DNA from 3 places in the Arthrobacter sp. P1_C12_2 genome. Region 1 is predicted to be linked to each of the others. Evidence: riboswitches for the same ligand, from Rfam matches in the RefSeq annotation. Region 1 holds a riboswitch; each other region holds the start of a gene.
What was found. Region 1 has a riboswitch for glycine ahead of AC1DZQ_RS22030 (hypothetical protein). Riboswitches for the same ligand answer to the same signal wherever they lie in the genome.
Positions count from the first base shown of each region.

Region 2: linked by a shared signal. The riboswitch ahead of gcvP (aminomethyl-transferring glycine dehydrogenase) and the one ahead of AC1DZQ_RS22030 (hypothetical protein) in region 1 are both predicted to bind glycine.
Region 3: linked by a shared signal. The riboswitch ahead of gcvP (aminomethyl-transferring glycine dehydrogenase) and the one ahead of AC1DZQ_RS22030 (hypothetical protein) in region 1 are both predicted to bind glycine.

Region 1 covers NZ_JBFUAF010000035.1:11,865-15,131, forward strand. The annotation lists tRNA gene AC1DZQ_RS22015 (tRNA-Thr) at 48-124, shown strand; gene AC1DZQ_RS22020 (hypothetical protein) at 340-717, shown strand; gene AC1DZQ_RS22025 (methylenetetrahydrofolate reductase) at 752-1,555, opposite strand; glycine riboswitch at 1,851-1,948, shown strand; partial or broken gene AC1DZQ_RS22030 (hypothetical protein) at 2,105-2,356, shown strand; partial or broken gene AC1DZQ_RS22035 (serine hydroxymethyltransferase) at 2,349-2,759, shown strand; partial or broken gene AC1DZQ_RS22040 (serine dehydratase beta chain) at 2,999-3,267, shown strand, end outside.
Region 2 covers NZ_JBFUAF010000041.1:4,053-7,319, reverse strand. The annotation lists gene AC1DZQ_RS22355 (MFS transporter) at 1-943, opposite strand, end outside; gene AC1DZQ_RS22350 (TetR/AcrR family transcriptional regulator) at 1,011-1,550, shown strand; glycine riboswitch at 1,661-1,759, shown strand; glycine riboswitch at 1,761-1,876, shown strand; gene gcvP (aminomethyl-transferring glycine dehydrogenase) at 1,916-3,267, shown strand, end outside.
Region 3 covers NZ_JBFUAF010000001.1:287,275-290,541, reverse strand. The annotation lists gene AC1DZQ_RS01395 (hypothetical protein) at 1-317, shown strand, start outside; gene AC1DZQ_RS01390 (hypothetical protein) at 787-996, shown strand; glycine riboswitch at 1,141-1,238, shown strand; glycine riboswitch at 1,240-1,348, shown strand; gene gcvP (aminomethyl-transferring glycine dehydrogenase) at 1,401-3,267, shown strand, end outside.

The sequences.
Region 1 (3,267 bases):
GACATCCGCGCCATTTGTGGCCTGGTGATGTGTCGGGTTGCAGGAATGCCTCCTTAGCTCAGTTGGCCAGAGCACCGCTCTTGTAAAGCGGGGGTCGTCGGTTCGAATCCGACAGGGGGCCCCACGAACCCCTCCTTCCCGGTGATTCCGCCGGGGAGGAGGGGTTTTCTCATGCCCGAAAACGGGGCGATGCTTGGTTGGACAACATGTCCAGCCAAGGAAGTAGCGGATTGGCTCCCGGTCGCACAGGCGTCCGACCCCCATCCACCCTGGCCCACGCGTCGTGGCGTACGATCCGGTTACAACATTCCGGTTCACCACAGGACAGCAGGAGGGCTGATGCAGAGTTCGTCCGTTCCGGCCCGGACAGCGTGGGCCGTGGTCGCGGCCGTGGGCCTCATCCTGCTTTGCCTGGGTCTGGGCCAGAAATTCTACTTCGGGTCCGTCACGAATGCCTTTGCGCGGGACCGACTCGGCAACACGCTCATCCTGGCCGGGGCCGTCCTTGGTCTGGCGGCCGCCGGCTGGTCGAGGTATCGGGGCGATCCCTTGTGGGTCACTGTCATGGTGGCGGTCCCGGCCGTGGTCATTGGGGGACTGAATCTGGTCGTCGGCGACAGCCTGCTGCCGCACATCGCTGCGCTAGCCGCAGTCCCGCTGGGAGTGGCCGGGGTTATCGGCGGCGTCGTCGTCGGGACGCACCGCATCAGGTCCTGAGCCCCGCCCGCCGGCCCGTTGCCGTAGATGGCGTTCATCCGGTCACTTGAGTGGAACGAAGACGGCGGCCGGCCACGTCGGAGGGGAGCGCTTCAAAGCAATTGAAGCTGTAGAGATGGATGCCGTCGATGACGGGCTGCGCGGCCAGCTCGTCGATGAGAGCGCCGGGAGAGTAGCGTTCGCCGCCCAGGAGGCGGCGGGCGAGCGGTCCGGTCCGGCTCACGAACCGCAGGGACGTTCCGACGCCGATTTTCGTTGCCAGTGCGATCAGCCTGGTTCGTTGCACGGCGCCGGCAACCCCGGCCAGGACCGGAAGCGTGACCCCCTCGCGGCGCAGCATCGCCGCATAGCTGTGGATCCTGTCCGCCGAGAAGCACATCTGGGTGACGACGCTGGAGGCAAGTTCCTGCTTGGCCAATAGCGATTCGAGCAGCTGCAGAGTGCCGATGCCGGGGTGGCCCTCCGGGTATCCGGCGATCCCAACGGCCATCTGGCCGCCGCTGATTTCCGCGATCTCGCGCAGCAGCTCGCCGCCATTCGCGTAGGGACCCGCAGGCTGCGGGGCGTCACCGCCTACCGCGAACATTTCCGAGATGCCGGCCACACCACAGTCCCGGATGATGCCGGCCAGCTGGGAGCGGTCCTCCAGGCTCCGGGCTGCGAGGTGCGGGACCACGGTGTAGCCCAGCAGGCTGAGCTGGACGGCCGTGCGCATGGTCCGTCCGATCCCGTGGTGGGGCAGGCACGTGATGGTGAGCGTCGTGGTCAGCGGCACTGCCGTCTGGATTTTTTCGACGATTCCCTCGGAAGGAATGATTTCAAGTCGTGTATGGAACATCTTTGATCCTCTGTGCCAGTGTCACAGTAGAGCTCCTTCTGGGCCAGGGGGCGGGTGTTTTCGGGCCATTTAATAGTCAGGGCTTGGCCCCGGTCCCGTCTACGAATGAACGGTGCGGTCTTGCCAGCGAGTATAGACATTCGTATAAAGTCCGCGCACCGGGGCGGCTTTCATACATATGGATAAAGGGCATCGACAAAATTAAGCAGGTTGTTGTAGCCAGCCGTTCCGGCCCTGCTGGATGATGAATGGCAACACCGCTGGGACCCCGGTCACGGCGCAAGCGACACGCTTTTGATCTGCGGCGGGAGAGTCCCGCAAGCAAATGATGCGGGCGCCGTAGGAGCAAGTCCTCCCCGGGAATCTCTCAGGCCCACGTACCGCCGCTACGAGGCAACTCTGGAAAGCAGCTCGCTCTTCACCAGGAGGGCAAGCTCACCGACGGTGCAAGCAGACCCTGTCTGCGGAATCTCTCAGGTCCACGACAGAGCGGGGAGGAACCCGATCCATAGCCGTGTCCTGCGGGCCGGCCAGACCCTGGAGTTCCCTATGACCGTTCAGTCCAATCCCTCTGCCTTCGTTGACCGGCACATCGGCGCGCGCCGCCAGGCCGACATCGACACCATGCTCAAGGCGATCGGCTACGACAGCGTTGATGGCCTTGTGGACACCGCTGTGCCCGACTCCATCCGTCAGGAAAGCCCGCTCAACCTGGACAGCGCGTTGAGCGAGGTCGAGGTACTGGCGGAGCTGCGCCGCCTGGCGTCCAAGAACAGGATGGCCGTGCAGATGACTGGCCGGCGCCCGGATCCTCGCCGAGCGCCTGGTCCAGCCGGACGTCACCGCCAACGGGATCAACGTGATCTCCGGCGGCACCGACGTGCACCTGGTCCTGGTGGATTTGCGCGAGTGTGAGCTCAACGGGCAGGAGGCCGAGGACCGGCTCGCGGCGATCGACATCACCGTGAACCGCAACGCCGTCCCGTTCGATCCGCGCCCGCCGATGGTCACCTCGGGGCTGCGGATCGGAACCCCGGCCCTCGCGACCCGCGGCTTCGGCGAGGCGGCCTTCACCGAGGTTGCCGACATCATCGCCGAGGCGTTGATCGCCGACGCCGGTGCGGACCGGTCCGGCCTGCGTTCCCGGGTGGAGGCCCTCGCCGCCGCCCACCCGCTTTACCCCTCGGTTGATAACCTCGCCTAAGCGACGTAAGACTGAAGTAGCAGCAGTACAGAACTAGCAGCAGTACAGAACTAACGCAGTACAGATCACGACGCCGGGTTGCCGCACCAGCCGCCGCCCGGCGTCGTGCATCCGGCGGCAGTGCCGCCAACCGGCGGAATTGGCCGCCTACCGGCGGGATTGGCCGCCTACCGGCGGCCGGACCGCCTTCCGGCAAGACCCTCTGCCGGGCCACAGCAAGACCTAGTTAGGAACGGACAATGGCTGTTGGAGTCTTTGACCTCTTTTCCATCGGAATAGGGCCATCCAGCTCGCACACCGTGGGCCCCATGCGGGCCGCCGCGGTCTTCGCCGAGGAACTCAAAGCCTCCGGGGACCTGGAGAAGGTCGCCTCGCTCCGGGTGGACCTCTACGGCTCCCTCGCCGCCACCGGCCACGGCCACGGCACCATGACGGCCATCCTGCTCGGGCTCGAGGGCTTCCACCCCGAGCAGATCCTGCCCGAGGAAGTCGAGGACCGGCTCGCCGC
Region 2 (3,267 bases), on a different contig from region 1:
CCTCCAGCAGCTGCAGATGCTGGGCCAGGAAGAGGATGAAGCCATTGAAGGAGAACAGCGCCAGGACGTTGGCAATGATGGCCGTACTGAAGATTCGGTTGCCAAAGAGGCTGACATCGAGCATCGGCGCGGTGCCCTCCCCGCGGGCAAGTGCGCGCTGCCGCCGGATGAACACATAACCCATGAGCAGGCCGGCACCGATGCTCGCGAAGGCCTCCGGGGCAGGCCCGTGGGTGGCGAGGGTCTTGATCCCGTAGACCACGGGCACCATGACCAGCAGGGACAAGACCATGCTCGGCACGTCCACGCGGCCCGGCTTCGGGTCGCGGGATTCCGGGATCAGTGCAGGGCCGAGCAGCAGCAGGGGCAGGATGATCGGCACCGCGATCAGGAGGACGGCGCCCCACCAGAAATGTTCCACCAGCCAGCCGCCGGCAATCGGGCCCAGGGCGGCGCCGCCGGAGAAGCCAGCGGCCCAGATCGCCACCGCGAGCCTGCGCCGGTTGGGCTGCGGAAAAATGTTCCGGATCAGCGACAGCGTGGACGGCATGAGCATGGCGCCGAACAGGCCAAGCCCGGCGCGGCCGGCGATCAGCCATTCGGCGCTCGGCGCGAACGCCGTCACGGCCGAAACCGCGGCAAAGCCCGCGCTGCCGACGAAGAGCAGCCGGCGCCGGCCGATCCTGTCGCCCAGGCTGCCCATCGCGACCAGGAGTCCGGCCAGGACCAGGGGATAGGCATCGACGATCCAGAGCAGTTCGACGCCGGAGGCGGCCAGGCTGCTGGCGATGGCCGGCAGGGCGAACGTCAGGGCCGTGTTGTCCACGGCCACGAGCAGGACGGGGAACATCAGCAGGGCAAGCGCCACCCAGTCACGCCACGGTGCCCGGGGGTCGGTGGCTGCCGTAGTGCTGGTGGCTGCGGTGATCGATGGAATGCTCATCAACGTAACTATACCGTCTGGACGGTACAGTTAAGAAATGCGCGACAGGACAGGCATGATGGGAGGCATGCCCAGGAAACCCGTCGCCCGCGAGGCCGTCCTCGATGCCTTCGAATCTCTGCTCATCGAAGTCGGTGAACGCGCTGCCACACTGGACGCCGTCGCGCGCCGGGCCGGCGTTTCCAAGGGCGGCCTGCTCTACCACTTCCCGACCAAGGAGGCGATGATCGCGGTCCTGCTCGAACGGCTGGACCGGCATCTGGCTGCGGATGTTGCTGCCATGGGGGAGGCCCCCGAAGGGGCGGCCGCCTACTTCATCAAGTCCTCGGTGTGGGCGGATACCCCCATGGACCGGGTTTTCGTGGCGGCAACGCGGCTCGCCGAGGTGGCGCACGGGGAGACCCTCCGCCGCTTCGCCGCCGCCCAGGCGAGCTGGCTGGAACTGTTGGCGGCCGACGTCGGACCCGCCATGGCGAAGGCCGTCCTGTACATGGGGGACGGACTGTATTTCAACGCCATGCTGGCCCGGGGGCCCGGCGGGCCGCTGCCGGAGGTTGAGGCGGATGTCCGGAGCCTCCTGGCCGCCGTCGAGCGCCTGCGCGGCTGACGCCCGCCGCCCGTAACCTGGGTCCACCGCCGGGAGGGAGTTTGCGGACGCGCGCCCGGCGTAGGACAATAAGAGCTGTGACTGTTGTCACCCCCAATTGAATACGCCTTTGATCTGCGGCGGGAGAGCCCTGCAAGTAGGTACAAGCAGGCGCCGTAGGAGCAAATCCTCCCCAGGAATCTCTCAGGCCCATGTACCGCCGCGGCAAGGCAACTCTGGAAAGTAGCAGGCGTGTCCCGGACGTGCCGTGCTCACCGACGGTGCAAGCGGAGTCCCTGAATCGCAGGCTGCGCGGAAACTCTCAGGTCCAATACAGAGCGGGGAGGAACCCAAATCAATGTGGCGTACCCTGCGCCGCCTGAGTTATGGAGTTCCTTGTGACTGTTACCCCAGCCTCCACGTCCTTCGTTGACCGGCACATTGGCGCCCGCCGCCAGGCCGACGTCGACGCCATGCTGAAGGCTGTCGGCTACGACACCGTCGACGCCCTGGTGGACACCGCCGTTCCGAAGGACATCCGTCAGGACGCCGACCTTGCGCTCGCCGCGGCCCTCAGCGAAGTGGAAGTCCTCGCCGAGCTACGCAAGCTGGCCTCGAAGAACAAGACCGCCGTGCAGATGATCGGCCAGGGCTACTACGACACGCTCACCCCGCCGGTGATCCGCCGCAACATCCTCGAAGCCCCGGCCTGGTACACCGCGTACACGCCCTACCAGCCGGAGATCTCCCAGGGCCGGCTCGAGGCGCTGCTGAACTTCCAGACCATGGTCCAGGACCTGGTCGGCCTGCCGATCGCCAACGCCTCGCTGCTGGACGAAGCCACTGCCGTCGCCGAGGCCGTTCTGATGATGCGCCGCGCCAACAAGAACAAGACGGCCCACGACGGCAAGACCGTCCTCGACGCCGACTGCCTCCCGCAGACCATCGCGATCGTCAAAGGCCGCGCCGAAGCCCTCGGCTTCGAGGTCGAGGTCGCCGACCTCTCCAAGGGCCTGCCCGAGGGCGTCATCAACGGCATCGTCCTGCAGCAGCCGGGCGTTTCCGGCCGCGTGTTCGACCACACCGCCGTGATCGCCGACGCCAAGGAACGCGGCGCCCTCGTCACCGTCGCCGCCGACCTCCTCTCCCTGACGCTCATCACGTCCCCGGGCGAGCAGGGTGCTGACATCGCCGTCGGCTCCGCCCAGCGCTTCGGCGTGCCGCTGTTCTTCGGCGGCCCGCACGCGGCCTACATGGCCGTGCAGAAGGGCCTTGAGCGCTCCATGCCCGGCCGCCTCGTGGGTGTCTCCAAGGACAACGCCGGCGTCCCGGCCTACCGCCTGGCCCTGCAGACCCGCGAGCAGCACATCCGCCGTGAGAAGGCCACCTCCAACATCTGCACCGCCCAGGCCCTGCTGGCCATCGTGGCTTCCTTCTACGCCGTCTACCACGGCCCCGACGGGCTGAAGGCAATCGCCCAGTCGGTCCACGTCCACGCCAAGACCATCGCAGCTTCCCTGAAGGCCGCAGGTTTGGACGTGCTGCACACCTCCTTCTTCGACACCATCACCGTCTCCGTGCCGGGCCGGGCAGCCGAGATCATCGCGGCCGCCGACGCCAAGGGCGTCAACCTGCGCGCCATCGACGGCGACACCGTCGGCATCTCCGCCGATGAGGCCACGACAGTGGACATCGTCGCCGACGTCATCGCCGCTTTCGGCGCGTCGGTGACCGACAC
Region 3 (3,267 bases), on a different contig from region 1:
GCGCCGTGCCTGCCAGTGCTGCCGTTACAACCTCCACCGTTTCCTGGAACCAATCTTCGTTCGAGCACCGGCATCAGATGCGGGACAACAACCGGCACGATGCCGGACGTGGCTGGTGGGACGGCGATAGCCGCTGGCACGACCACTCTGACGGGTGGGGCTGGCGCGACGACAACGGGAATTGGCGTGACGACAACGACCACAACGGCTCATGGACGGGACGGGACGGCTGCCGTCACGACAAGGATGGGTTCTGGGACCATAACGGTCACCGGCATGACCACAACAAGCGCCACCACGGCTCGGGCACCTGGTGACCGGACACTTCTGAGAGTCTCGGGAGCAGGAATCAACGGGAGGGCGGGACGATTTCCCGCCGTCCCGCTCGTTGTTGTCCTCACACCGGACGACGGCGGGCCCCGCGTCCTGCCCGCCACAGATCCGCAAGGGCGTCCGCCCGGACAGTGTGTCGAATTAGCTACGGCTCGGACCTCGCGCTTGTCGGGGATCTCGGAAGATATTCACGAAACGGGAGAGATGTTCCCGAGGAAGTTCCCATCCGTCGAAGTCTGCTGCAACGGCGGCGCTTTCCGCCTTGCGGGCTGCTCTGAGGGTCGGTTACCTCAACCTGGAACTGGCGGCGGCCATGTGGGTTGCGTTTCCTCGTGACGAAGCCTCCAGCCTCCAGCCGGGTCAGGACGCGGCCTAGGGTCTGGCTTTGAACGGTGGACCGTTGCGGCGAGCTGTTCTTGGTTCATGTGGTGCGGGGCCCCGGCCTTGAGGGCGATGACTGCGGCGCCTGGCCCCACCCTCACCAACATCGTGACCACCAGGGGATCCCAGCGCGGCCGAACGCCTCGGCCCGCTGATGCAGGCCACCGTCCCACGCCCGCCGCGGCGCAGCTCGCCGCCTCCATCACCTTCCTGCTCAGCGACGACGGAACCAACGTCAACGGCGCCATCCTCGCCTCCGACGGCGGCTGGTCCGCACTGTAGGGGAGCGGCACTAAACGCCAGCGGACGACGGCGGGGAGTCCCGCCGTCGTCCGCGGGAACAGCGACTCAATTGAAATAAATTTTGCATCCTGCCCGGCAACCAGATAAATTGTGAGCTGTGTCACCGACCAGTGGCACAGCTTATGATCTGCGGCGGGAGAGTCCTGCCGGTACGTTCAGCAGGCGCCGTAGGAGCAAATCCTCCCCAGGAATCTCTCAGGCCCACGTACCGCCGCGGCAAGGCAACTCTGGAAAGCAGTCCGGGCAACCGGGCTCACCGACGGTGCAAGTGGCGCGCTGCTGAACAGCAGGGCAAAACGGAAACTCTCAGGTCCAATACAGAGCGGGGAGGAACCCGAATCATCGTGGCGTTTTGATGCCACCTGAATTATGGAGTTCCTCTCATGACGGTTCAATCGTCCCCGTCCACCTTCGCAGACCGCCACATCGGCGCCCGCCGCCAGACCGACATCGACACCATGCTCAAGGCTGTCGGCTACGACAGCGTTGACGGCCTCGTTGACAACGCGGTCCCCGATTCCATCCGCCAGGAAAAGCCCCTCACCCTGGACAGCGCCCTCAGCGAAGTCCAGGTGCTGGCCGAACTGCGCAAGCTCGCCTCCAAGAACAAGACCGCCGTGCAGATGATCGGCCAGGGCTACTACGACACCGTCACCCCGCCGGTGATCCGCCGCAACATCCTCGAAGCCCCGGCCTGGTACACCGCCTACACGCCCTACCAGCCGGAAATCTCCCAGGGCCGGCTCGAGGCGCTGCTGAACTTCCAGACCATGGTCCAGGACCTCACCGCGCTCCCGGTCGCCAACGCCTCGCTGCTCGACGAGGCCACCGCCGTCGCCGAGGCGGTGCTTCTCATGCGCCGCGCCAACAAAAACAAGTCCGCTGCCGGGGCCAAGACCGTCCTCGACGCCGACTGCCTCCCGCAGACCATCGCGATCGTCAAGGGCCGTGCCGCAGCGCTGGGCTTCGAGGTGCAGGTCGCCGACCTCTCCGCCGGTCTGCCCGACGGCGACATCAACGGTCTCGTCCTGCAGCAGCCGGGCGTCTCCGGCCGGGTGTGGGACCAGTCCGGCGTGATCGCCGAGGCCAAGGAACGCGGCGCACTGGTCACCGTCGCCGCCGACCTGCTTGCCCTCACCCTGATCACCCCTCCGGGCGAGCAGGGTGCGGATATCGCCGTCGGCTCCACCCAGCGCCTGGGCGTGCCGCTGTTCTTCGGCGGCCCACACGCGGCCTACATGGCGGTGCGCGAGGGCATGGAACGCACGCTCCCCGGCCGCATCGTCGGCGTCTCCAAGGACAACGCCGGCGTCCCGGCCTACAGGCTGGCCCTGCAGACCCGCGAACAGCACATCCGGCGCGAGAAGGCCACGTCCAACATCTGCACCGCGCAGGCATTGCTGGCCATCGTGTCCTCCTTCTACGCCGTCTACCACGGCCCTGACGGACTGAAGGCCATCGCCGAGACCGTCCACAACAACACCCGCGCCCTCGCCGCCACGCTGAAGATCGTCGGCCGCGAACTGGCGAGCGACTCCTTCTTCGACACCCTCACGGTCCGTGTGCCCGGCAAGGCCGCCAAGGTCATCGCCGCCGCCGAGGCCCGGGGCATCAACCTGCGGCTCATCGACGCGGACACAGTTGGCGTGTCCGTCGATGAAACCACGACGCCGGAGGTCCTCTCCGCGGTCGTCGTCGCCTTTGGCGCCGGTCCACTGGTGGAGGCCAAGGGCTTCGAGCTGCCCGAGACGGTGCTGCGCACCTCCGACTTCCTGCAGCACCCGGTCTTCAACACGCACCGCTCCGAAACCCAGCTGCTGCGCTACATCCGCAAGCTCTCGGACCGGGACCTCGCCCTGGACCGCACCATGATCCCGCTGGGCTCCTGCACCATGAAGCTGAACGCCACGGCCGAGATGGAAGCCATCTCCTGGCCGGAGTTCGCGTCCATCCACCCGTTCGCGCCGGACTCCCAGACCGAGGGCTGGCGGGAACTCATCGGCGGCCTCGAAGCTGACCTCGCCGAAATCACGGGCTACGACCAGGTCTCCATCCAGCCCAACGCCGGCTCGCAGGGCGAACTCGCCGGCCTGCTGGCCATCCGCGGCTACCACCTCTCCCGCGGTGACGCCCAGCGCAACATCTGCCTCATCCCGGCTTCGGCCCACGGCACCAACGCGGCCTCGGCTGTGCTGGCCGGCATGAAGGTGGTTGTGGTGGCCACGGCTTCGGACGGCACGATCGACCACG